3 regions of the Streptomyces sp. NPDC059499 genome follow, and region 3 is predicted to be linked to each of the others. Evidence: riboswitches for the same ligand, from Rfam matches in the RefSeq annotation. Region 3 holds a riboswitch; each other region holds the start of a gene.

Evidence for each region. A riboswitch is a leader RNA that binds a small molecule or an ion and turns the genes downstream of it on or off. The one in region 3 is predicted to bind cyclic di-AMP.
Region 1: another riboswitch for cyclic di-AMP. It lies ahead of ACFW9O_RS08735 (M23 family metallopeptidase); the one in region 3 lies ahead of ACFW9O_RS23435 (M23 family metallopeptidase).
Region 2: another riboswitch for cyclic di-AMP. It lies ahead of ACFW9O_RS14575 (transglycosylase family protein); the one in region 3 lies ahead of ACFW9O_RS23435 (M23 family metallopeptidase).

Annotation. Positions count from the first base shown of each region.
Region 1 covers NZ_JBHYTT010000002.1:721,672-729,650, forward strand. Annotated here, with positions in the region: gene ACFW9O_RS08715 (FAD-binding oxidoreductase) at 1-314, opposite strand, end outside; tRNA gene ACFW9O_RS08720 (tRNA-Met) at 617-690, shown strand; gene ACFW9O_RS08725 (MerR family transcriptional regulator) at 805-1,551, shown strand; gene ACFW9O_RS08730 (PP2C family protein-serine/threonine phosphatase) at 1,682-2,839, shown strand; cyclic di-AMP (ydaO/yuaA leader) riboswitch at 3,074-3,226, shown strand; gene ACFW9O_RS08735 (M23 family metallopeptidase) at 3,238-4,275, shown strand; gene ACFW9O_RS08740 (aldo/keto reductase) at 4,491-5,435, shown strand; gene ACFW9O_RS08745 (PrsW family intramembrane metalloprotease) at 5,455-6,927, opposite strand; gene trmB (tRNA (guanosine(46)-N7)-methyltransferase TrmB) at 6,998-7,825, opposite strand; gene lhgO (L-2-hydroxyglutarate oxidase) at 7,818-7,979, opposite strand, start outside.
Region 2 covers NZ_JBHYTT010000005.1:98,250-106,228, reverse strand. Annotated here, with positions in the region: gene ACFW9O_RS14600 (serine/threonine-protein kinase) at 1-819, shown strand, start outside; gene ACFW9O_RS14595 (SurA N-terminal domain-containing protein) at 982-1,638, shown strand; gene ACFW9O_RS14590 (nucleoside triphosphate pyrophosphohydrolase) at 1,709-2,695, shown strand; gene ACFW9O_RS14585 (cytochrome P450) at 2,692-3,999, shown strand; gene ACFW9O_RS14580 (transglycosylase family protein) at 4,105-5,061, shown strand; cyclic di-AMP (ydaO/yuaA leader) riboswitch at 5,352-5,522, shown strand; gene ACFW9O_RS14575 (transglycosylase family protein) at 5,523-6,212, shown strand; gene eno (phosphopyruvate hydratase) at 6,553-7,839, shown strand; gene ACFW9O_RS14565 (septum formation initiator family protein) at 7,949-7,979, shown strand, end outside.
Region 3 covers NZ_JBHYTT010000010.1:185,329-193,307, reverse strand. Annotated here, with positions in the region: gene ACFW9O_RS23445 (M16 family metallopeptidase) at 1-1,297, shown strand, start outside; gene ACFW9O_RS23440 (pitrilysin family protein) at 1,324-2,706, shown strand; cyclic di-AMP (ydaO/yuaA leader) riboswitch at 2,899-3,066, shown strand; gene ACFW9O_RS23435 (M23 family metallopeptidase) at 3,079-3,867, shown strand; gene ACFW9O_RS23430 (GntR family transcriptional regulator) at 4,091-4,795, shown strand; gene ACFW9O_RS23425 (HPr family phosphocarrier protein) at 4,966-5,247, opposite strand; gene ACFW9O_RS23420 (GNAT family N-acetyltransferase) at 5,409-7,979, shown strand, end outside.

The DNA of each region.
Region 1 (7,979 bases), on a different contig from region 3:
TGCGCGGTCTGGGTGGCCGGGTCGACGCGTACGCCGCGCATCGGCGACAGGTCGATCGTGACGGCGTCGTCGGCGAGGCAGAGACCGGGTCCGCTGTGTCCCCCGCCCATCACCGCCACCTCGAGGCCGTGCGTGCGCACGAAGTCGACGGCTGCCATGACGTCCGCCGTGTCGTGGCACCGGACCACGGCCGCAGGTCTCCGGTCGATCATGGCGTTGTAGATCGTGCGGGACTGTGTGTACTCCGGGTCGTCCGGGCCGATGACAGGGCCGCGCAGTTCGGTCCGCATCGCTTCGAGTGTGGTGCCGTCCATGACCGTCTCCTTGCCGAAGTGTGTGCCGCACCCGCCCGGTCCGCCTGTGCCGGGCCTTCGGTGCGGGTTAGCGCCGGCGCTCCGGCAACCTCGGTCGCAAGCGGAAGCGGACACCGCAGGACTGATAGCTCCAGCGTCCCGCTGCTTGTGGAGCCGCGCACTCCGGCCCGCCCGCGGCCACGGGGGCATACGCACCCTGCCGCCGGTGCGGCCGAAGCCTCCGGAGGAACGGGTACCGGGGGGTCGCAGCGGTAAATGGTCAGGACCTCGTCCCGGATGGCGTAGTGTTGCACTCACAACGACGCGGGGTGGAGCAGCTCGGTAGCTCGCTGGGCTCATAACCCAGAGGTCGCAGGTTCAAATCCTGTCCCCGCTACTGAAAGACAGAGGCCCGGATCCTTTCGAGGATCCGGGCCTCTGTCGTATGCCTCCGTACGCCGCGGCTGCCGTGCTTGACCTTGACGCAACGTAAAGATCTAGCGTTCTCGGCATGGAGTGGTCCATCCAGGAAATCGCCAGAAGAGCCGGCACCACGAGCCGCACGCTCCGGCACTACGGAGATCTCGGTCTCCTCGCGCCGAGCCGGATCGGGTCCAACGGCTACCGCTACTACGACCAGGACGCCCTCGTCCGGCTGCAGCGCATTCTGCTGCTGCGGGAGCTGGGTCTCTCGCTGCCCGCCATCAAGGACGTACTCGAGGGGCAGCGGGACACGTCGGTGGCGCTCCGGGCCCATCTGCGACTGCTGGAGCAGGAGCGGGAGCGCATCGGGCGGCAGATCGCCTCGGTGCGGACCACTCTCCACAAGACCGAGGAGGGAAGAGAGCTCATGGCCGAAGAAGTGTTCGACGGCTTCGATCACACGGTGTACGAGCAGGAGGTCACCGAGCGCTGGGGGCGGGACGCGTACGAGAAGGGCGACCGGTGGTGGCGTTCGCTGAGCCGGGCGGAGCGCGACAGTTTCCAGGCCGCGCACGAGGCCATCGCCCGTGACTACGGGCAAGCCAGGGCAGCGGGCATGGATCCGTCCGACGAGCCGGTGCAGGACATCGCGCGGCGGCACTGCGAGTGGCTGTCGGTGACCACGACGGCCACCCGGTCGTACGTGATCGGCCTCGGGGAGATGTACGTCGCCGATCCCCGCTTCGGGAAGAACTACGATCGGTACGGAGACGGCACCGCCGTCTTCGTACGGGATGCACTGACGATCTACGCGCAGCGCATGCTCTCCGACTGACCATCGGGGCGCGGCGCTCGGCGCTCCTCCCTTTGGCCGACGACGAGTCGCCTCACGGCGCGGCTCCGGCCAGCCTGGGTGGAGCGCGGTACCGTCCGCAGCCGTGGGCGGACCGGGCAGGAGTGCACAGGTGGGGAAGCGGGACAGGCGGCGCGGCGGAGCTGCTGGAGGTGCCCGCACCCGGCAGTTCGTACGACTGCTGCCCGCACTGATGATCGCGGCCGGGGTGGTCTTCGACCTCAGTACGCCGCCCGATGTCAGTGCGATCCCCCTGTTCGCGGCGGCCCCGCTGATCGCCGCGCCGTTCTTCTCGCTGGCGAGCACGATCCGTACGGCCGTGGCCGCGATCGTGACGGTCCTGGCCATCCGGTTGTACGACGGCACGATCTCGGACGTCGCCCCGGTCACCGAGCTGCTCACCCTGGTCACCGTCTCCGTGCTCGCCCTCGTCATCAACGGAGTCGTCCGGCGCAGCAACGAGCAGCTGGCCTCGGCCCGGGTCATCGCGGAGACCGCGATGCGCGCGGTCCTCCCGACGCCGGACGAGCGGATCGGCGGGCTGCTGGTCGCGGCGCGGTACGAGGCGGCGCAGGCGGACGAGTTCGTCGGCGGTGACCTGTTCGCCGTCGTGGACACCCCGCACGGGGTGCGGCTGGTCGTCGGTGACGTACGGGGCAAGGGACTGGCCGCCGTGGAGGCGGTGGCGGTGGTGATCGGGGCGTTCCGGGAGGCCGCCGAGCAGGAGCTGTCGCTGGAGGGTGTGGCGCAGCGGCTGGAGAGGGCGCTGGCCCGGGAAGGGACCCGACGCGGCGGGCTCGACTCCATGGAGGGGTTCGTCACCGCGGTGCTCGCCGAGATCCCGGCGGGTTCGGGCAGGTTGCGGATCGTCAACCGCGGTCACCCCGAGCCGATCCTGCTGCACGGGGACGGGGCGCTTGAGGTGCTGGCGCCGACTGTGCCCGCGCTGCCGATCGGGATGGACCTGGGGGTGTGGCCGGACCGGTCGGACGAGTGGGAGCTGCCTGCCGGATCGACGCTCCTGGTGTTCACGGACGGCCTCTCCGAGGCGCGGGGCGCCGACGGGGTCTTCTACGACCCTGCGGCCCGGCTGCGCGGCCGGATCTTCCCGGGGCCCGACGAACTGCTCTCGGCGCTCACCGACGACGTGCGGCTGCACACGGGGGGCCATGCCGTGGACGACATGGCGCTGCTCGCGGTCGGCCGGCCCGCGCGGGGGCAGCCGGAGCGGCGGACGACTGTGAAGATCGTGGGGCGGGGCGATGGATGAGTCGTTGCCACGGTGCGTAGTCGAAGGACACCGCTCCGCATAACATATGACGCAACGTCAGAAACTGATGCCCCGGCGGGGAATACTCAACTCGCCCGTTTCGGACCGTTAATCCCCTGAAAGTCCACGTCAAAGCTGTGAATGATCAACGGGAACAGCTTGGAATCGGACCCGGGTGTCTATTAACGTTCGATAACGCAGCGCGGTTGTCCCAGTCGTCGCAAGAGGCGGCACCGTGCGCGAGCGCCGAATTCCGCAAGGAAACCGGGGAACCACCTACATGGGGTGAATCGGACACCTGTGTCTCGTGAGAGACAGAGGGGCCCGTAGGAGACCTTCCTGCTCCGAACCCGTCAGCTAACCCGGTAGGCGAGAAGGAAGGAAAGGAGTGCGCCCACGTGGCGTCCAATCAGCCTGCCCCCGAGGCCCCGTCACCCTTCAGGTCCGACACCCTCGGTGGCGAGGACAGGACGTGGGAGGAATGGAACCCCACCGAGGAGTCCATCCGTCCCGTTCGCGGCAGGCACCGTGTGGCCAAGCAGCGCGGCCTCGCCCGTAGCTCCACCGTCCTCGGCGTAGGCGTCATCGCAGCCGTCGGCGCGGGTGGCATGGCCACTGCGCAGAGCAAGCCGCCGGTCTCCATCTCTCTTCCCGATTCCATCGCGGACAATCTCCCCGACGCCAAGTCCCTGCCCGGCGTGAGCGCGTTCATGTCGGACGACTCCGCGGACAACGGTGCCGTCGCCACGGCCTCCCCGCTCACCACGGCCGGCATCACGGCCGCCGAGGCCGAGCAGGGCACGAGCAACGCCGGTGAGGCGCTGCGCGCCCGCATCCTCCAGCAGGCCGAGCAGCAGCAGGCCGGAGCCGAGGCCGAGGCCAAGGCCGCGGAGGAGAAGGCGGCAGCCGAGGAGGCCGCCGCCAAGGCCGCGAAGCAGCAGAGCGACGCCGAGGCGAAGGCCGCAGCGGAGAAGAAGGCGGCGGAGGTCGCGGCGAAGAAGAAGGCCGAGGCCGAGCGCCTCGCCAAGCTCGCCGCCAGCTACGCGCTCCCGACCTCCTCGTACACGATCACCTCGACCTTCGGCCAGGCCGGTTCGATGTGGTCCTCCGGCTACCACACCGGTCTCGACTTCGCGGCGCCGACGGGCACCCCGATCAAGGCCGTGCACAGCGGCACGGTGAAGTCGGCGGGCTGGTCGGGTTCGTACGGGTACCACACCGTCATCGAGCTGGACGACGGTACGGAGATCTCGTACAGCCACCAGTCCTCGATGGACGTCAGCGCCGGCCAGCGGGTCACCACCGGTGAGACCATCGGCCGCGTCGGTGCCACCGGCAACGTGACGGGCCCTCACCTCCACCTGGAGGTCCACACCGCGGACGGCTCGGGCATCGACCCGATGAGCTGGCTGCGGAGCAAGGGTCTCTCGATCTGAGTTCTTCCGGTCCGAGGGCTCCGCGGTGTGTCCGCAGAGCCCTCGCCGGTTCTCCGCCGAGCGTTCGCGCGGGCGGACAGCCCGTCCGTACCGGACGGACGGCCCACCTGAACTCCGGCGGCCCTGGCGCACCCCCCCCGACGTCAGGGCTGCCGGTCTGCCCGTGGTCGGCATCCGTCGGAATAGTCGCCTGAGCGGACTGGTTTGTTCCAGGTATGACTTCACTCCGCACACTCGGTTCCTCGAGCCTCCAGGTCTTCCCGCTCGCACTCGGCGGCAACGTCTTCGGCTGGACGGCCGACGAGGGCGGGTCCTTCGCCGTCCTGGACGCGTACGCCGCGGCCGGCGGCAACTTCATCGACACGGCCGACTCGTACTCCGCCTGGGCCCCGGGCAACGAGGGCGGCGAGTCGGAGACGCTCGTCGGCAAGTGGCTCGCGTCGCGCTCCAACCGCTCCGACATCGTCGTCGCCACCAAGGTCGGCGCCCACCCCGAGTTCAAGGGGCTCGCCGGCGCGACGATCAAGGGCGCCGCCGAGGCCTCGCTGCGCCGGCTCGGCACCGACCACATCGACCTCTACTACACCCACTTCGACGACGAGACCGTCCCCGTGGAGGAGATCATCACCGCGCTCGACCAGCTGGTGAAGGACGGCAAGGTGCGCGAGATCGCCGCCTCCAACATCAGCCCCGAGCGGCTCCGGGCCTCCCTGGAGTTCTCCGAGCGCGAGGGCCTCGCCCGCTATGTCGCGCTGCAGCCGCACTACAACCTCGTCTCGCGCGACACCTACGAGGGCGAGCTCCAGGACACGGCGGCCGAGGCGGGCCTCGCCGCCGTCCCGTACTTCGCACTGGCCTCCGGCTTCCTCACCGGTAAGTACCGGCCCGGCACAGCGGTCGAGAGCGCACGGGCCGACGGCGCGGCCAGGCACCTGGAGTCGGAACGCGGCCGCAAGGTGCTCGCCGCGCTCGACAGGGTGGCCCAGGAGCACGACGCGGAGATCGCCACGGTCGCGCTGGCCTGGCTCGCCGCCCGGCCGACCGTCGCCGCGCCGATCGCGTCCGCCCGCACGGTCGGGCAGCTGCCCGCACTGGTGGCGGTGGCAGACCTGCGGCTGACCGACGTGGACCTCGCGGACCTCGACGAGGCATCCGCCTGACACTTCACCACCCGCCGGGCTACGCGGAGGGTGGGCGGCTGTCCCGCTGGTGGCCGTCGTGCAGATACGGGTTGTACCCGCCGTAGTGCCGGTGAGGTGCGGGGAGCTGCTGCTGCGGATACGGAGCGGGCTGCTGCGGGAACCTGCGGGGGGACGGGACCGCGACCGGGGCCGTGCCGCGCCGGGCGCGGAACCGGCCCGTCGCGTGGGCCGCGTACGTCAGGGCAGGGCCGGCGACCTCCCGGCGCTGCCACAGGTGGTGCAGCAGCTCCTGCTCGCGCTCGGCGAAGTCCGGGCCGGGTGTGTCGCGGCGGGCTCGCCGGCGCAGCACCGCCAGGGACGTCGCGAACGCCTCGTACTCCGCGACCGCCTGTGCCGCGGCCTTGCCCCGGGCCCGGTCGGTGGTTCCGTGCCAGTGCCGTGCCATGTCGCGGGCCATGCCCCTGGCCCGCATCGAGGCGAGAGACAGGGGTTCGGCGGGAGTCAGCCAGCCGGCCGCCGCGTAGACGGGCAGCTCGGTGGCCAGGGTGCGCAGTTCGCGCTGGCGCGTCCAGACGGCCAGCCAGGTCACCAGGCCGAAGACCGGCACCATGAACACCCCGTACACCGCGTAGAAGCCGTACGGGCCGAAGGCCGACGAGCCGTTCCACAGGGCGTGCATCCCCATGGCGAGGAGCAGGCCCAGGACCGGCAGCAGGACCCGGCGCACCCGGTGGCGCCGCCCTGCGACTGCCGCGACCCCGAAGCCGATGCCGGTGAGCACGGTGAACAGGGGGTGTGCGAACGGCGACATCACCACCCGCACGAAGAAGGTCCCCGCCGTCACCGACGCGAGGCCCGTGGTGCCCAGCTCCTGGTCCTCGCCGAAGGCGTTGCCCAGGTAGAGGATGTTCTCGGTGAAGGCGAACCCGGTCGCGGTGAACCCGGCGACCACGATCCCGTCCACGACACCGCTGAACTCCCGTCTGCGGAACAGGAATATCAGCAGGACGGCGGCGGCCTTGGCGCTCTCCTCCACGACCGGCGCGATCACCGTGGCCCCCAGGGTGTCGGCGCTCGCCGGGTCGGCGGTGGCCGTGGCGATCCACCGGGTCGCGAACGTGTTCGCGATGATCGCCACCAGCGCGGCGGCGCACGCTCCCCAGGCGAAGGCGAACAGCAGATTGCGCCAGGGGCCCGGCTCGACCCGGTCGAGCCAACGGAACGCGGCCATCAGCAGCGGCACGGGCAGGACGGCCAGCCCCAGCCCGACAAGGAAACCCTGGGTGCCGGTCTGTTCGCGGACCATGGACAGGATCAGCAGGCCGCACAGAGCGAGCACGACGATCACCGCACCGGCGCGGAACGCCTTGCTGCGCCACACCATGCCGACGCGGCGCGGCCGGTATCGCCACTGGCCGCGCTCCGGGACGGCGCCCAGGAACTCGTCGAGCCGCTGCTCCTCGAGAACCGGGACGGCCGGCTGCTGGTGCTGCTCGTACCCCTCGGACACCCGATGACCCTAACGAGGGGGACTGACACCTGGCCATGGTGCGCAGCGGCCGGCGCCGTTCAGTGGCTGATCAGCGACGGGTGAAGAGCACGTCCCGCACGACGTGCCCCTTGTCCAGGCCCTGCCCCTCGAAGCGGGTCAGCGGCCGGAACTCGGGCCGTGGCGCGAAGCCGCCGTCCGCCTGCGTGTTCTCGAACAGGGGGTGGGCCGTCAGCACTTCGAGCATCTGCTCCGCGTACGGCTCCCAGTCCGTCGCGCAGTGGATCACCGCGCCCGGCTTCGTCCGCTGTGCCACCAGGTCGAGGAACTCGGGCTGGATCAGCCGGCGCTTGTGGTGCCGCTTCTTGGGCCAGGGGTCGGGGAAGTACACCCGGAGCCCGTCCAGCGCCTGCGGCTCCAGCATCTCGCGCAGCAGGATGATCGCGTCACCGTTGGCGACCCGGATGTTGGACAGCCCTGCCCGGTCGGCGAGACCGAGCAGATTGCCCTGGCCCGGGGTGTGCACATCGACGGCCAGAATGCCGGTGCCGGGGTCGTCGGCCGCCATCTGCGCGGTGGCCTCGCCCATGCCGAAGCCGATCTCCAGGACCACCGGGAGGCCGTCGAACAGCTCGGGCAGGTCGAGGACGCGGAGGCCGTCGATGTCCAGGCCCCACTTCGGCCACAGCCGTTGGAGGGCGTCCTCCTGGCCGGCGGTGACACGGCTGCGGCGCGGCTGGAAGCTGCGGATGCGGCGCTCGTGGTGGGATCCTGCCGGGTCGGCAGCGGGTCCGCCGGGGAAACGGGGCTCCTGACGGAGTCTGCGCTGCCGCTCGAAGGATGCTGCGCGCCGGGCCTCGGCATCCGCGTCCGCGGGGGTGCCGGGCGTCTTGGGGGTGGGGTTCACAGGCTCAGACACAATGACCGGATTCTACGGCGGGCGGCTTCCATCCCGTCGCGCGTGCCCGCAGCAGGGCCCGTCGCGCCACCTCCCTCCCGATGGGCAGCGAAGCCGTGGCGGCGGGCGACGGCGCGTTCAGTACGTGCACGGTGTGCGGTGCCTCGCGGATCAG
Region 2 (7,979 bases), on a different contig from region 3:
CTCGTCCTGCGGCTCCTCTCCAAGGACCCGCAGCACCGGCCTGCCTCCGCCCAGGAGGTGTACGAGTCGCTGCGCCCGCTGCTGCCCGTCGGAGGCGCACCGGCGGGCCCGCTCGACCCGACCCGTCCCTTCCTCCGGCCGCACGCACCCTGGCCGGACCGGGCGGCCACCCCGGCGTCCGCGCCCGTGCCGGCACCGGTGCCCCTGCCCGCGCAGCAGACGGCGACGACCCACGCGCCGCCCGCCCGCCGGGATGTCGCGCAGGCGGTCGACGAGGTGAAACAGCTCATCGGTGAGGGCCGGATCACCCAGGCCGTGGACATCCTGGGCGGCATCCTCCCGGCGGCCGCGGCCGAGCACGGGGAGCACTCCCCGGTCGTCCGGATCCTGCGCAAGCAGTACGCGGCCACGCTCATGGACGACGGTCAGTACCGCCGCGCGCTGCCCGAGCTGCGCCGTCTCGCCGACGACCGCGCCGCCGAGGCGGGCCCGGCCGACGCCCAGACCCTGCAGTTCCGCTACGACGCGGCGCAGTGCCTGGAGCAGCTGGGCGAAGCGGCCGCGGCGCTCACCGAGTACCGCGCGGTCCTCCCGTACTACGAGAACGCCTACGGGGCGCCGCCCCCGGACCGTTCGCGGGCCTTCGACATCCGGCACCGCATCGGGCACCTGCTGCTCGCGGTCGGCGACCACGCGGCGGGGCGCCGGCAGCTGCAGGGGCTGCTCTACGACGCGGAGCGCACGTACGGCCCGCACCATCCGCTCCCCGTCGAGCTGCGTAGACAGCTCACCCATCAGCAGGACGTGCGCGGCGGCTGAGATCCGGCCCCGGCGGCGCCCCGAGAGGCCCGCCGCCGCACCGCATCCCCAACTCCTCCCGAATCGTTGGTCGAATCAGTGGCCCGAACCCCTTCCACTGCCTAACATCGATCACCGCAAGGCCTTGTGCACTGATGCACAAACTCTCCCCGGGAGGCTCCTTTGCACCGCCGACGTCGCACCGCGCTCGCCGTATCCGTCGCCACGCTCGTCGCGGCGCCCCTCCTGACCGCCTGTGGCAGCGAGGCGCACCCAGGCGCCGCAGCCGTGGTCGGCGGGGACCGGGTCGACATGTCCACGGTCCAGGCGCAGGCGTCGGAGGTACGCACGGCGCAGGAGCGTTCGCCGCAGGCCGCGCAGCTGGTGAAGAAGTCCGGGCAGCTCACCCGGGCCAAGCTGCACGGCATCGTGTTCGGGATGGTCCTGGACCGGGCCGCGAAGGACGCGGGGGTGACCGTCAGCCGCAAGGAGATCCAGCAGATCCGCCGGCAGGCCGCCGCGCAGTACGGCGGTGACAAGGGCCTGCAGAGCGTGATGCTGGAGCAGCGCTGGGTCGCCCCGGACCAGATCGAGGGCGATCTGCGCAAGGAGGTCCAGCTGCCGAAGCTGGCCCAGGCGCTCGGCGCCGACCTGCAGACCCCCGCCGGACAGCAGGTCGTCGGCGAGGCGCTCACCAAGGCGTCGAAGGCCCTGCACGTCGACGTCAACCCGCGCTTCGGTTCCTGGGACGACAAGCAGGTCCAGCTGAGCACCTACAAGGCTCCGTGGATCAACCAGGTCACCAAGTTCCAGGAGCAGGAACCCCAGTCGGGCGCCTGACCCGGGGCCGGAGCCGGGTCAGGACCGGGGGCCAGGACCGGGAGGCTCCCGGCCGGGGTAGGTTCCAAGGGTGAACGCTGAAGCCCCCGGCCGTATCGTCCTGCTCACCGCCAGCCACCGGGTCGCGCCCGGCCTGCTGTCCTGGCCCGCCTGGCAGACGCTGCAGGCCGCCGACGCGGTGCTCTGCGCCGAGCGGGACCATCCGCAACTGCCGTACCTGCGCGAGGCCGGGGTCATGGTCGAGCACGTCGCACCGTCCGCCGAGGAGCTCGTCGACGCCTGCGCGGGCGGACGGACCGTGGTAGTCCTCGTGGGCGGCGAGGGCAATCAGCCGCTCACCGACGGCCTGGCCCGGCTCGGCGGTTCGGGCCGGGTGCAGATGCCGGACCTGGAACTGCTGCCCGGCTCCTACGACCTGCCGGGCGCCCGGCTCCTCGATCTGGTCCAGGTCATGGACCGGATCCGGCGGGAATGCCCGTGGACCTCGCAGAAGACGCACAAGGGTCTCGCGAAGTACGCCATCGAGGAGGCGTACGAACTGGTCGAGGCCATCGAGGACGGTGATCGCGAGGAACTGCGCGAGGAGCTCGGGGACGTTCTGCTCCAGGTCGTCTTCCACGCCCGGATCGCGCAGGAGGACCCGGACGAGCCCTTCGCCGTCGACGATGTCGCGGCCACGATCGTGGACAAGCTGATCCACCGTCATCCGCATGTCTTCGGCGACGAGACCGCGGAGACCCCGGAGGACGTCCACGCGCACTGGCTGCGGACCAAGGCGATCGAGAAGCAGCGGGAGTCGGTCACCGAAGGGGTGCCGCTCGGCCAGCCCGCTCTCGCCCTGGCCGCCAAGCTCGGCAGCCGGGCCCGTACCGCAGGGCTCGACGTCGCGCTCCCGGAGGACGACTCGGTCGGCTACCGGCTCCTCGCCCTCGCCGTACGCGCGGAACAGGACGGCACGGACCCGGAGGCGGCCCTCAGGGCCGCTGCCCGTACCTACCGGGACGCGATCCGGGCGGTGGAGGGGCACGGGGGCGCTCCGGATAACGTCGAGGAGTGAACGACAGCCCCGCCGACACCCCCGCGCCCGGCACAGCACCGGACGCAGCGCCCGAACTCTTCACGTGGGAGTTCGCCACCGACCCGTACCCCGCCTACGCCTGGCTCCGCGAGCACAGCCCCGTGCACCGCACCGCGCTGCCCAGCGGTGTCGAGGCCTGGCTGGTGACCCGGTACGCGGATGCGAAGCAGGCCCTCGCCGACACCCGGCTCTCCAAGAACCCGGCACACCACGCCGGGTCGGCGAACGCGAAGGGGAAGACGGGCATCCCGGGGGAGCGCAAGGCGGACCTGATGACGCACCTCCTGAACATCGACCCGCCGGACCACACCCGGCTGCGCCGGCTCGTCTCCAAGGCGTTCACCCCGCGCAGGGTCGCCGAGTTCGCGCCGCGCGTGCAGGAGCTGACGGACCGCCTCATCGACACGTTCATCGAGGAGGGGAAGGCGGACCTCATCCACGACTTCGCCTTCCCCCTCCCCATCTACGCGATCTGCGACCTGCTGGGGGTGCCCCCGGAGGACCAGGACGACTTCCGGGACTGGGCGGGCATGATGATCAGGCACGGCGGCGGTCCGCGCGGCGGGGTGGCCAGGTCGGTCAAGAAGATGCGCGGCTACCTCGCCGAACTCATCCACCGCAAACGGGAGAACCCCGGCGACGACCTGATCTCGGGACTCATCCGGGCAAGTGACCACGGCGAGCACCTCACCGAGAACGAAGCCGCGGCGATGGCCTTCATCCTGCTGTTCGCCGGTTTCGAGACCACGGTCAACCTCATCGGCAACGGCACCTACGCCCTGCTGCGCAACCCGGAACAACGCGAGCTGCTCCAGCGCTCGATCGAGGCCGGGGAGACGGAGCTGCTGGCCACGGGGATCGAGGAGTTGCTGCGGTACGACGGGCCGGTGGAGCTCGCCACCTGGCGGTACGCCACCGAACCCGTGACGCTGGGCGGGCAGCGCATCGAGGCCGGGGACCCCGTTCTCGTGGTGCTGGCCGCCGCCGACCGGGACCCGGAGCGATTCCGCGATGCGGACACGCTGGATCTCGCACGGAGTGACAATCAGCACCTCGGGTACGGGCACGGCATCCACTACTGCCTGGGTGCTCCGCTGGCCCGGCTGGAGGGTCAGGCGGCGTTGGCGACGCTGCTGCGACGCCTTCCTGACCTGCGACTCGCTGCGGAACCTACCGATTTGCGATGGCGGGGCGGTCTCATCATGCGTGGACTGCGCACTCTTCCTGTGGAGTTCGATCCCGGACACCGCTCCGAAAAAAGTGACACTCTGTCAACTCTGTGACTTTCACGTGATCTCCGCTGCATCGACTTGTGACACACGTTCGAGTACGGCTAGGTTCACCGTTCGACTCACCAGTCACACGTCAGTCACACGGAAGGCAATCCCATGGGCTCCGCGAACGGCAGACACCGTCGCCCTCGGCAGGCACCCGCCATCGTCGTCGCCGCAGGCGTCACAGGGTCGGCCATCGCCATCCCGCTGCTCGGCGCGACCGGCGCGCACGCAGCCGACGCCTCGACCTGGGACCGGGTCGCCGAGTGCGAGAGCGGTGGCATGTGGAGCGCCGACCTCGGCAACGGCTACTACGGCGGCCTGCAGCTCTCGCAGGACACCTGGTCGGCCTACGGCGGCACGGCGTTCGCGCCCCGCGCCGACCTGGCCAGCCGCTCGCAGCAGATATCCGTGGCGGAGAAGGTGCTCGACGACCAGGGGGTGACGGCGTGGGCCAGCTGCGCGGTGATCTCCGGGCTCGCGCTCGACAACACGCTCCCCGGTGTCGACCCGGGCAGTGAGCCGACCACCGAGCCGTCGGACACCGCGACCCCGTCCGGCGACACGTCGGCCACCCCCTCGTCCGATGCGTCGGACAACGGGAACAGGAACACGGACAACCGAGGCGGCGAAACCGGCAAGGCCGACAAGTCGAACGGATCCGACAAGTCCGACTCCTCTCCCTCGCCCGAGGCGTCCAAGACCTCTGACGGCTCGACGGAAGCGCCGGGCGGCAAGCACCGCGGCACTCCGGCCCCGGAGGCGAGCGCCGGTACGGGCTCGACGGACGGGCGCGAGTCCGGCCGGCACGCGTCGCGCGGTGACGCCGACGCGCGCGACGGCGGCGACGGAACCTACACCGTTCGCACGGGCGACAACCTCTGGGCGATCGCGGACGCGCAGGAACTGCCCGGCGGCTGGACGGCGCTCTACGAGGCCAACAAGGACGAGCTGGGTTCCGACCCGGACCTGATCCTTCCCGGACAGAACCTCGACCTGGGTCTCGACCTGGGCGCCAAGGCGGACGAGAAGACCGCCGGGGCCGGTGCGGAAGCCGCTGTCGGCAACTGATCCAATTCGGGAAAACACCCCAAATTCGGGGGCAGTTCAGAGGCCTATGTCCACTTATGTCTAAGTGAGACATGGGTCTCTTTGCGTCAACTCACGCTTCTCGCCCGCCTGATTCGCCGACGATGCCTCCGACCTGCGAAAACGAGCCTTCGGCTGATGCGGGTAAGGGCTGATTGTCCGTGATGTCCATCTTTGAATGTGGGGGTTGCCTATGTTTACGGTCGGAACCGCTCGCACCGCGGGCACCTTCGACCGTCACGCCGAATCCTGCCGTCGGCCGAAGGGATTCGACGCGTAAAGCGCCGTAGGCAGGAGCGGGGGACCCAGGTAAGTGCCGGACCCGGCCGTCGGAAGACGGGCGAGGGCCGGCTAGGGGTGAAGTCGCTTGCCAGTGCGAGCGACCGGGCAACTCACAGGCCCGAACCCGACAGCTCACCTCGTAGGCGTCGGTGAGGAGAACCATGCTGCTTTCGAGCAAGGGCAAGCACCGTCGCCCGTCCAAGGCCGTCCGTATCGCCACCCTGGCCGGCGTCGCCGGTGCCGCGGTCGCCGTCCCGCTGATGGGTGCGACCGGCGCCTCCGCCGCCTCCGTCGCCACGTGGGACGCCGTCGCGCAGTGCGAGTCCGGTGGCAACTGGTCCATCAACACGGGCAACGGCTACTACGGCGGTCTGCAGTTCTCGCAGTCCAGCTGGGCAGCCGCCGGCGGTACGCAGTTCGCCGCCCGCGCCGACCTGGCCACCAAGGCACAGCAGATCACCGCAGCCGAGAAGCTCCTCGACCTCCAGGGCCCGGGCGCCTGGGCCTGCGCCGGTGCCGGCGGCCTGACCAACGACGGCGTGGACCCGGGTGTCGACGCCTCCGCGACGGGCGCCGAGAAGGCCGCCAAGCCGGAGCGCAAGGCCGAGCAGCCCACCACGCGCAGCGAGAAGCGCACCGCCCCCGAGGCGTCGAAGACCGTCACGACCCCGACCGGCGACAAGGTCAAGAAGGGTGACGGCGAGTACAAGGTGAAGGCCGGCGACACCCTGAGCACGATCGCCGACGCGAAGAAGGTCAAGGGCGGCTGGGAGAAGCTGTTCAAGCTCAACGACGACATCGTCGAGGACGCCGACCTGATCTTCCCGGGTCAGCAGCTCCACCTGAAGTAGTCCCGGGTCTCTCCTCCCCGAAGGCTTCAGGACCGCGGAAGGGTGTCCGGCGGCACCCGACGCGTTCTCTCCCGGCCCGGCGCACTCACCCCCGTGTGCGCCGGGCCGGGGTCGTTTCCGCGGTGTGCCGCAGGGGCGCACCGGGTGCGAGATCGTTCAACTATTGTGGTTACTGGCCAGTAGATTTCTGGACCTTTGCCCGGAATGCAGGCCCTTGGGTCCTTTTTCGTCCCAGGGGACGGGCGGTCGGCCGACGCAGGGGGCCGAGCCGGTTAGGCTCGGGGCGCAAGGCCACAGTGACCCTGCACAACCAGCGTCATATCCCAGAAGGAGATGCCTCGTGCCGTCCATCGACGTCGTCGTAGCCAGGGAAATCCTCGACTCCCGGGGAAACCCCACGGTCGAGGTCGAGGTTGGCCTCGACGACGGCAGCACGGGACGTGCTGCCGTTCCGTCCGGCGCCTCCACCGGCGCGTTCGAGGCCATCGAGCTTCGCGACGGTGACCCCAACCGCTACCACGGCAAGGGTGTCGAGAAGGCCGTCCTCGCCGTCATCGAGCAGATCGGCCCGGAGCTCGTCGGTTACGACGCCACCGAGCAGCGCCTCATCGACCAGGCGATGTTCGACCTCGACGCCACCGAGAACAAGGGCTCCCTCGGCGCCAACGCCATCCTCGGCGTCTCGCTGGCCGTGGCCCACGCCGCGTCCGAGGCGTCCGACCTGCCGCTGTTCCGCTACCTCGGCGGCCCGAACGCGCACCTGCTGCCCGTTCCGATGATGAACATCCTGAACGGCGGCTCGCACGCCGACTCCAACGTGGACATCCAGGAGTTCATGATCGCGCCGATCGGCGCGGAGTCCTTCTCCGAGGCCCTTCGCTGGGGCGCGGAGATCTACCACACGCTGAAGAAGGTCCTGAAGACCAAGGGCCTGTCCACCGGTCTCGGTGACGAGGGCGGCTTCGCCCCGAACCTCGAGTCCAACCGTGCCGCCCTGGACCTGATCCTCGAAGCCGTCAAGGAAGCCGGCTACGTTCCGGGCCGCGACATCGCGCTCGCTCTGGACGTCGCCGCGTCCGAGTTCTACAAGGACGGCGCGTACGAGTTCGAGGGCAAGTCCCGCTCGGCCGCCGAGATGACCGAGTACTACGAGGAGCTCGTCTCCGCGTACCCGCTGGTCTCCATCGAGGACCCGCTGTACGAGGACGACTGGGCCGGCTGGAAGGTCATCACCGACAAGCTCGGCGGCAAGGTGCAGATCGTCGGTGACGACCTGTTCGTCACCAACCCCGAGCGCCTGGCCCGTGGCATCGAGGAGGGCTCGGCCAACGCCCTGCTCGTCAAGGTCAACCAGATCGGTTCGCTGACCGAGACCCTGGACGCCGTGGAGCTGGCCCAGCGCAACGGCTTCAAGTGCATGATGTCCCACCGCTCCGGTGAGACCGAGGACGTCACGATCGCCGACCTCGCCGTCGCCGTGAACTGCGGCCAGATCAAGACCGGCGCCCCGGCCCGCTCGGACCGTGTCGCCAAGTACAACCAGCTGCTGCGCATCGAGGAGATCCTCGACGACGCCGCGGTGTACGCGGGCCGTTCCGCGTTCCCGCGGTTCCGCTTCGAGGGCTGAGAGCCCGGCAGCAGGAGCTGAGCCTCCCTTCGGTGCACCAGCCTCCGTCCGTCCCCGCACTCGGTCCCGTACCGTGTGCGGGGACGGACGTGCGTAATGGGGAGGCGAGATGGCCGGGAAGGACCGCGACCGGTTCTCCA
Region 3 (7,979 bases):
GGCCAACGGCCTGCGCGTGGTGCTCTCGGAGGACCATCTGACCCCGGTCGCCGCGGTCTGCCTCTGGTACGACGTCGGTTCCCGTCACGAGGTCAAGGGACGCACCGGTCTGGCTCACCTCTTCGAGCACCTGATGTTCCAGGGCTCCGGCCAGGTCAAGGGGAACGGGCACTTCGAACTGGTGCAGGGGGCCGGCGGTTCCCTGAACGGCACCACCAGCTTCGAGCGCACCAACTACTTCGAGACGATGCCCACCCACCAGCTGGAGCTCGCCCTGTGGCTCGAGGCCGACCGGATGGGCTCGCTGCTCGCCGCGCTCGACGACGAGTCCATGGAGAACCAGCGCGACGTCGTGAAGAACGAGCGCCGTCAGCGCTACGACAACGTTCCGTACGGCACGGCGTTCGAGAAGCTCACGGCCCTCGCGTACCCGGAGGGCCACCCGTACCACCACACGCCGATCGGCTCGATGGCCGATCTGGACGCGGCGACCCTGGACGACGCGCAGGCGTTCTTCCGCACGTACTACGCGCCCAACAACGCCGTGCTCTCGGTGGTCGGTGACATCGACCCGGAGCAGACGCTGGCCTGGATCGAGAAGTACTTCGGATCCATCCCCTCGCACGACGGCAAGCAGCCGCCGCGCGACGGCACGCTGCCCGGCACGATCGGTGAGCAGCTGCGCGAAGTGGTGCACGAGGAGGTTCCCGCGCGTGCGCTGATGGCCGCCTACCGGCTGCCGCACGACGGCACCCGTGAGTGTGACGCCGCGGACCTGGCGCTGACCGTCCTCGGCGGCGGAGAGTCGTCCCGGTTGCACAACCGCCTGGTCCGCCGCGACCGTACGGCGGTGGCCGCGGGATTCGGGCTGCTCAGGCTCTCCGGCGCGCCCTCCCTGGGCTGGCTGGACGTCAAGACGTCCGGTGGCGTCGAGGTGCCGCAGATCGAGGCGGCCGTCGACGAGGAGCTGGCCCGCTTCGCGGCCGAGGGCCCCACGCCCGAGGAAATGGAGAGGGCGCAGGCCCAGTTGGAGCGCGAGTGGCTGGACAGGCTCGGCACGGTCGCGGGCCGTGCCGACGAACTGTGCCGGTACGCCGTGCTGTTCGGCGACCCCCAGCTCGCCCTGACCGCGGTGCAGCGGGTGCTCGACGTCACCGCGCAGGAGGTCCAGGCGGCCGCCCAGGCGCATCTGCGTCCCGACAACCGGGCGGTCCTGGTCTACGAGCCGGTCGAGCCGGCGGACGAGGCCGAGGACGCCGCAGGCAGCACCGACGACCACGAGGGGGCCGAGAAGTGACCGACGCCGCCGTGACTGGAGTAGCGATGGAGTACCACCCGCAGCCGACCGCAGGCGAGGCCAGGCCCTGGGCCTTTCCCGCGCCCGATCGCGGCGCTCTGCCCAACGGCCTGACCGTGCTGCGCTGCCACCGCCCCGGCCAGCAGGTCGTCGCCGTGGAGATCTTCCTGGACGCGCCGCTCGACGCCGAGCCCGAAGGCCTGGACGGCGTGGCCACGATCATGGCGCGTGCGCTGTCGGAGGGCACGGACAAGCACTCCGCGGAGGAGTTCGCCGCCGAGCTTGAGCGCTGCGGTGCCACGCTCGACGCGCACGCCGACCACCCGGGTGTCCGGGTCTCCCTGGAGGTCCCGGTCTCCCGGCTCTCCAAGGCGCTCGGCCTGGTCGCCGAAGCGCTGCGGGCACCGGCCTTCACCGAGAGCGAGGTGGAGCGCCTGGTGGGCAACCGGCTCGACGAGATTCCGCACGAGCAGGCCAACCCCGCCCGGCGTGCGGCCAAGCAGCTCTCCAAGGAGCTGTTCCCGGCCACGGCACGTATGTCGCGTCCGCGCCAGGGCACGGAGGAGACCGTGCGGCGGATCGACGCCGGGGGTGTGCGCGCCTTCTACGACGCCCACGTACGCCCGTCCACGGCGACGGCCGTCATCGTCGGCGATCTCACCGGGGTCGATCTGGACACGCTGCTCGCGGACACCATCGGTGACTGGTCGGGCAACGCCGGCCAGTCGCGCCCGGTGCCGCCGATCACCGCGGACGACACCGGCCGGGTGGTGATCGTGGACCGTCCCGGAGCCGTGCAGACGCAGCTGCTGATCGGCCGGATCGGCGCCGACCGGCACGACAGCGTCTGGCCCGCCCAGGTCCTGGGCACCTACTGCCTGGGGGGCACCCTCACCTCCCGTCTCGACCGCGTCCTGCGCGAGGAGAAGGGCTACACCTACGGGGTCCGGGCCTTCGGCCAGGTGCTGCGTTCGACGGCACCCGGCTCCGTCTCCGGGGCGACCGGCGCCGCGATGCTCGCCATCAGCGGCTCCGTGGACACGGAGTCCACCGGGCCGGCCCTGGAGGACCTCTGGAAGGTCCTGCGCACCCTGGCGGCCGAGGGGCTGACGGATACCGAGCGCGAGACCGCCGTACAGAACCTCGTCGGGGTCGCCCCGCTGAAGTTCGAGACGGCGGCATCGGTCGCGGGCACCCTCGCCGACCAGGTGGAGCAGCACCTCCCGGACGACTACCAGGCCCAGCTGTACGCGCGCCTGGCGGAGACGGGCACGGTGGAGGCGACGGCCGCGGTGGTCAACGCGTTCCCCGTGGACCGCCTGGTCACGGTCCTGGTGGGAGACGCTTCGCAGATCGCGGAGCCCGTGAGGGCCCTGGGTATCGGCGAGGTGTCGGTCGTCACCGGCTGACAGGACGGAACGGAGCGAACCCCGGCGAGTGTGTTCTCGCCGGGGTTCTCCTTTTTGTCTGATTTGGAGAAGAACGTTCATGTATGACCTGTGGGATGTGCGACAAAGCGACCTGTCCGTTTGGTGATTGAAAGTCGCCCGGCCTAGCGTCGGCTCGGCTGTCCGCCAGACGTATGCCGCATCCGCGGCGCCGGACAGTCATCGCCGAGTCCCCGTCAGGCGCGAGCCTGGGGAGCCGGGGACCCACGCAGTCCCTGGGGTGAATCGGATGTCCGCGTCTCGTAGGAGGCCGGGGATCCGTAGGAGACCTTCCTGCTCCGAACCCGTCAGCTAACCCGGTAGGCGAGAAGGAAGGAAAGGATCAGCCCCTCCATGGCGTTCACCCGTGCCACCGGGAAGCACCGTGCCCCGAGCCGCCTGACGCGCAGCAGCGCCAAGGTCGCCGGCATCGCGGCTCTGGCCACCACCGGCGTCATCGGCGGCATGGCCTCCCCGGCCCTCGCCGCGGACTCCGAGGCCCTCACCGTCACCGGTCTGACCCAGGCCGTTGCCATCGACACCACCCTCGCCGCCCAGATCGACGCCCAGGCCGAGGCGCAGCAGCACCAGGCCGACCTCGCGGCGAAGGCGAAGGCCGAAGCGGCGGCGAAGGCGAAGGCCAAGGCCAAGGCGAAGCGCGAGGCCGAAGCCCGCGCCGAGGAGGCCCGTGAGGCCAAGGCGCGCGCCGCCCGCGCCGCCGAGCGCGCCCGGCTGAACGCCTTCCACCTCCCGGTCGCCGGCTCCTCCGTGACCACCGGCTACAAGTCCAGCGGCGCCCTCTGGTCCTCCGGCAGCCACTCCGGCGTCGACTTCCGCGCCGCGTCCGGCAGCTCCGTCGTCGCGGTGGGCGCCGGAACGGTCGTCGAGGCGGGCTGGGGCGGCGCGTACGGCAACAACATCGTGCTCCGGATGACGGACGGCACGTACACCCAGTACGGCCACCTCTCCTCGATCGGCGTGTCCGTCGGACAGAGCGTCACCTCGGGGCAGCAGATAGGCCTGTCGGGCTCCACCGGCAACTCCACCGGACCGCACCTGCACTTCGAGGCCCGGACCACCCCGGAGTACGGATCCGACATGGACCCGGTCGCCTACCTCCGCGCGCACGGTCTCCAGGTCTGAGACCCCGTACCGCACAGCTTCCCGAAGGCCCCGGCACCCGCCGGGGCCTTCGTCGTGCCGTGCCCCGGGGCTGCTCCGTCCCGAACCGCCGGAGAAGTACCCGTCGGCTGGAAGATATCCATGGATTCCGCTCCGCCATCGGAAATTGCGGCTGATTGCAATAGAGTCACAGAACAGGCGTCGATCGGCCGCGTTTCGCGGGGATTAAGGCGGAGGTTCGGACATGCGCATTCCCGCGCATTCGGTATGCACGGCAATCCGTGACGACATCGTCTCCGGTGTCTTCGAACGCGGCAGCCGCCTCACCGAGGAGGTGCTCGCACGTCGGTACGGGGTCTCCCGCGTCCCGGTGCGCGAGGCACTGCGCACCCTGGAGTCCGAGGGGTTCGTCGTCACCCGCCGGCACGCCGGCGCCTGTGTCGCCGAGCCCACGGAGCAGGAGGCCGCCGACCTCCTGGAGATCCGCATGCTCCTGGAGCCGTTGGGCGCCGCCCGTGCCGCCCAACGCCGTACCGAGGCCCACCTCAAGGTGCTCCGAGGCCTGGTCAGGCTGGGGCAGGAGCGGGTTCGCCGGGGCGAGGGGGAGGATCTGCGCTCGCTCGGCGGCTGGTTCCACGAGACGCTGGCCCAGGCGTCGGGCAGCCCCGCCCTCATCGCGCTGCTCACCCAGCTCAGGCACAAGATCGCCTGGATGTACGCGGTCGAGCATCCGGTCCGCCCCGCCGATTCCTGGGCGGAGCACGGCGCCATCGTGGACGCCGTGGCGCGCGGTGACGCGGAACGGGCCAGAGCGCTCGCGGCCCAGCACGCCGAGCGGGCCACCACCGCCCACCGGCTGCGGCGCGCGGACCGGCCGGGCCGCACGACCGGTCCGGCGCGGGTGAGGACTTCGCAACATTCTGTAAACATCGCAGGCGTCCGGCATTAACAATGGCGCCGTATACAAAGAAGGGAATTCGGGAGGGCTTTCTTTTTGCTGCCCGAATTCAGCTCGTCCTCGCAGTCGCCCGCGACTTTCCGGCAACGAGAAAGCCGCGGCTCCCGATCGGGACACCGCGGCTTTGTCGAGAGAGTAATTCCGGACCGGAACGGGCGGAATCAGACGGTCTCCGGAAGCTCCTCGAGCCCCTCGGTGACCAGCTTCGCCAGACGGTCCAGGGCGGCTTCGGCGTCGTCCGCCTCGGACGCGAGCACGATCTCCTCGCCGCCCTGGGCGCCCAGGCCGAGCACCGCGAGCATGGAGGCGGCGTTCACCGGGTTGCCGTCCGCCTTGGCGATCGTCACGGGGACGCCGGAGGCCGTGGCGGCACGGACGAAGATGGATGCGGGGCGGGCGTGCAGGCCCTCGGCCCAACCGACGTTGACGCGGCGCTCAGCCATGGTTCTGCCCTTCACGTATCAATGGTTGTCTAGACCAGTCTCTCATGCAGTGCGCACTGCTGTGCCCGACCTCCGGCCCGGCCGCCACCGCCGATCGGCTCCCTCAGACTGCCCGCGCGACGATCCGTCCGCGACCGGTGCGGCGGCCGTAGGCTTTGCCCATGGAGCCCACGCCGGAGCAGAGTCCGCACCACGCGTACCCCGACCACTGGGAAGCGGACGTGGTGCTCCGCGACGGTGGTACCGCCAGGATCAGGCCGATCACCACGGACGATGCCGAACGGCTGGTCAGCTTCTACGAGCAGGTCTCCGACGAGTCGAAGTACTACCGCTTCTTCGCCCCCTATCCACGTCTCTCCGCCAAGGACGTGCACCGCTTCACCCATCACGACTACGTCGACCGGGTGGGGCTGGCCGTCACGATCGGCGGAGAGTTCATCGCGACCGTCCGCTTCGACCGGATCGACGAACAGGGCAGGCCGGCCTCCGCACCCGCCGACGAGGCCGAGGTCGCCTTCCTCGTCCAGGACGCCCACCAGGGGCGCGGCGTGGCATCGGCGCTCCTCGAACACATCGCGGCGGTTGCCCGCGAGCGCGGCATCGTTCGCTTCGCCGCCGAGGTGCTGCCCGCGAACAACAAGATGATCAAGGTGTTCCGGGACGCCGGCTACACCCAGCAGCGCAGCTTCGAGGACGGTTCCGTCCACCTCACGCTCGACCTCGAACCCACCGCGGCGTCCCTCGCCGTCCAGCGCGGCCGTGAACAGCGGGCCGAGGCGCGCTCCGTGCAGCGACTGCTGGCCCCCGGCTCCGTCGTCGTGGTCGGCGCCGGCCGCGCCCCGGGCGGAGTGGGCCGCACGGTGCTGCGCAACCTTCTCGGCTCGGGCTTCACCGGGCGCACCTACGCGGTGAACCGGTCCTTCGCCGCCGAGCAGGCCACGGTCGACGGTGTGCCCGCGCACCGCTCCGTGGGGGAGATCGGCGAGCAGGTCGACCTCGCGATCGTCTCCGTCCCGGCCGAGCGGGTGCCGGAAGCCGTGGCCGACTGCGGTGAACACGGGGTCCAGGGCCTCGTCGTCCTCTCCGCCGGTTACGCCGAGCGCGGCGCCGAAGGCCGGGAGCGCCAGCGCGAACTCGTCCGGCAGGCCCGTTCGTACGGGATGCGGATCATCGGTCCGAACGCCTTCGGCATCATCAACACCTCCGACGCCGTCCGGCTGAACGCCTCGCTCGCACCCGAATCGCCCGCACCCGGACGCATCGGGCTGTTCACCCAGTCCGGCGCGATCGGGATCGCCCTGCTGGCCGGCCTGCACAGGCGCGGCGCGGGGCTCTCGACGTTCATCTCCGCAGGCAACCGGGCCGACGTCTCCGGCAACGACTTCCTGCAGTACTGGTTCGAGGACCAGGACACCGATGTGGCCCTCCTCTACCTCGAGTCGCTCGGCAACCCGCGCAAGTTCACCCGGCTCGCCCGCCGGACCGCCGCCGTGAAGCCCGTGGTCGTCGTCAAGGGCGCCCGGCACAGCGGCTCCACCCCGCCCGGCCACGCCGTCCCCGTCAGCCGGATCCCCGACGCGACGGTCTCCGCACTGATGCGCCAGGCCGGCGTGATCCGCGTCGACACGGTCACGGAGATGGTCGACGCGGGCCTGCTGCTCGCCGATCAGCCCTTGCCGGCCGGTCCCCGGGTGGCGATCCTCGGCAACTCCGAGTCCCTCGGCCTCCTCACCTACGACGCCTGCCTCGCCGAGGGACTGCGCCCGCGCCCGCCGCGCGACCTGACGACCGCGGCCGGGCCGCAGGACTTCCGGGACGCCCTGGCCGAGGCGCTCGCCGACCAGACCTGCGACGCCGTGATCGTGACCGCGATCCCCTGGGTGGGAGAGAACGGCGAAGCGGAGACGGGCGAAGGTGAGGTGCTCGCCGCGGCCCTGCGCGAAGCGGCGGCCACCGGCCCGGCCAAGCCGGTCGCCGTGGTGCACGTCGAGATCGGCGGCCTGGCCGAGGCTCTGGCCGCGGCCGCGAGCACGGCGACCCCGGCCGGCGGATCAGGGACAGCGGCGCCGACACCGGCCCCGTACGCGACAGGCGACCCGGCGACCGTCGGGGCCGGCGAGCGGGGACCGGGCGGCGAGCCCCCGGCCGGTACCTCGCGGCCGGACGCGTCGCGTGCCGGCACGGCAGCCCGGGAGGGGACCGGCCGGGACGGTGCCGCCGGGGCCGGGAGCAGCGGCACCGCCGAACGCGGCGAAGAGCCCGACGACGCGCTCGGTCCGCAGCCCCGGACCGGGCGGATCCCCGCCTACCCGGCCGCCGAGCGTGCCGTCCGGGCGCTCTCCGAGGCCGTGAAGTACGCGCAGTGGCGGCGGCAGGCGGCCATGCCCGGGAAGATTCCCGAGTTCCTGGACGAGACCATCGACGAGCCGGGGGCGGCCGCCCTGATCGAGGAGCTGCTCGGCACCAGTCCCGATCCGAAGGGCCGTCCGCTCACCCACGACGAGGCAGCCGAACTGCTCGGCCGCTACGGCATCGCCGTACGGCCCGCCCTTCCGGCCCCCGACCCGCAGGCCGCCGCCGTCGCCGCCGAGCGGCTCGGCTACCCGGTGGCGCTCAAGACGACCGCCCCCCACCTCCGGCACCGCGCGGACCTCGGCGGTGTCCGGCTCGACCTCGCCAACGAGAGCGCCCTGGGCCGGGCCTACGGCGAACTGACCGAGCTCCTCGGTACG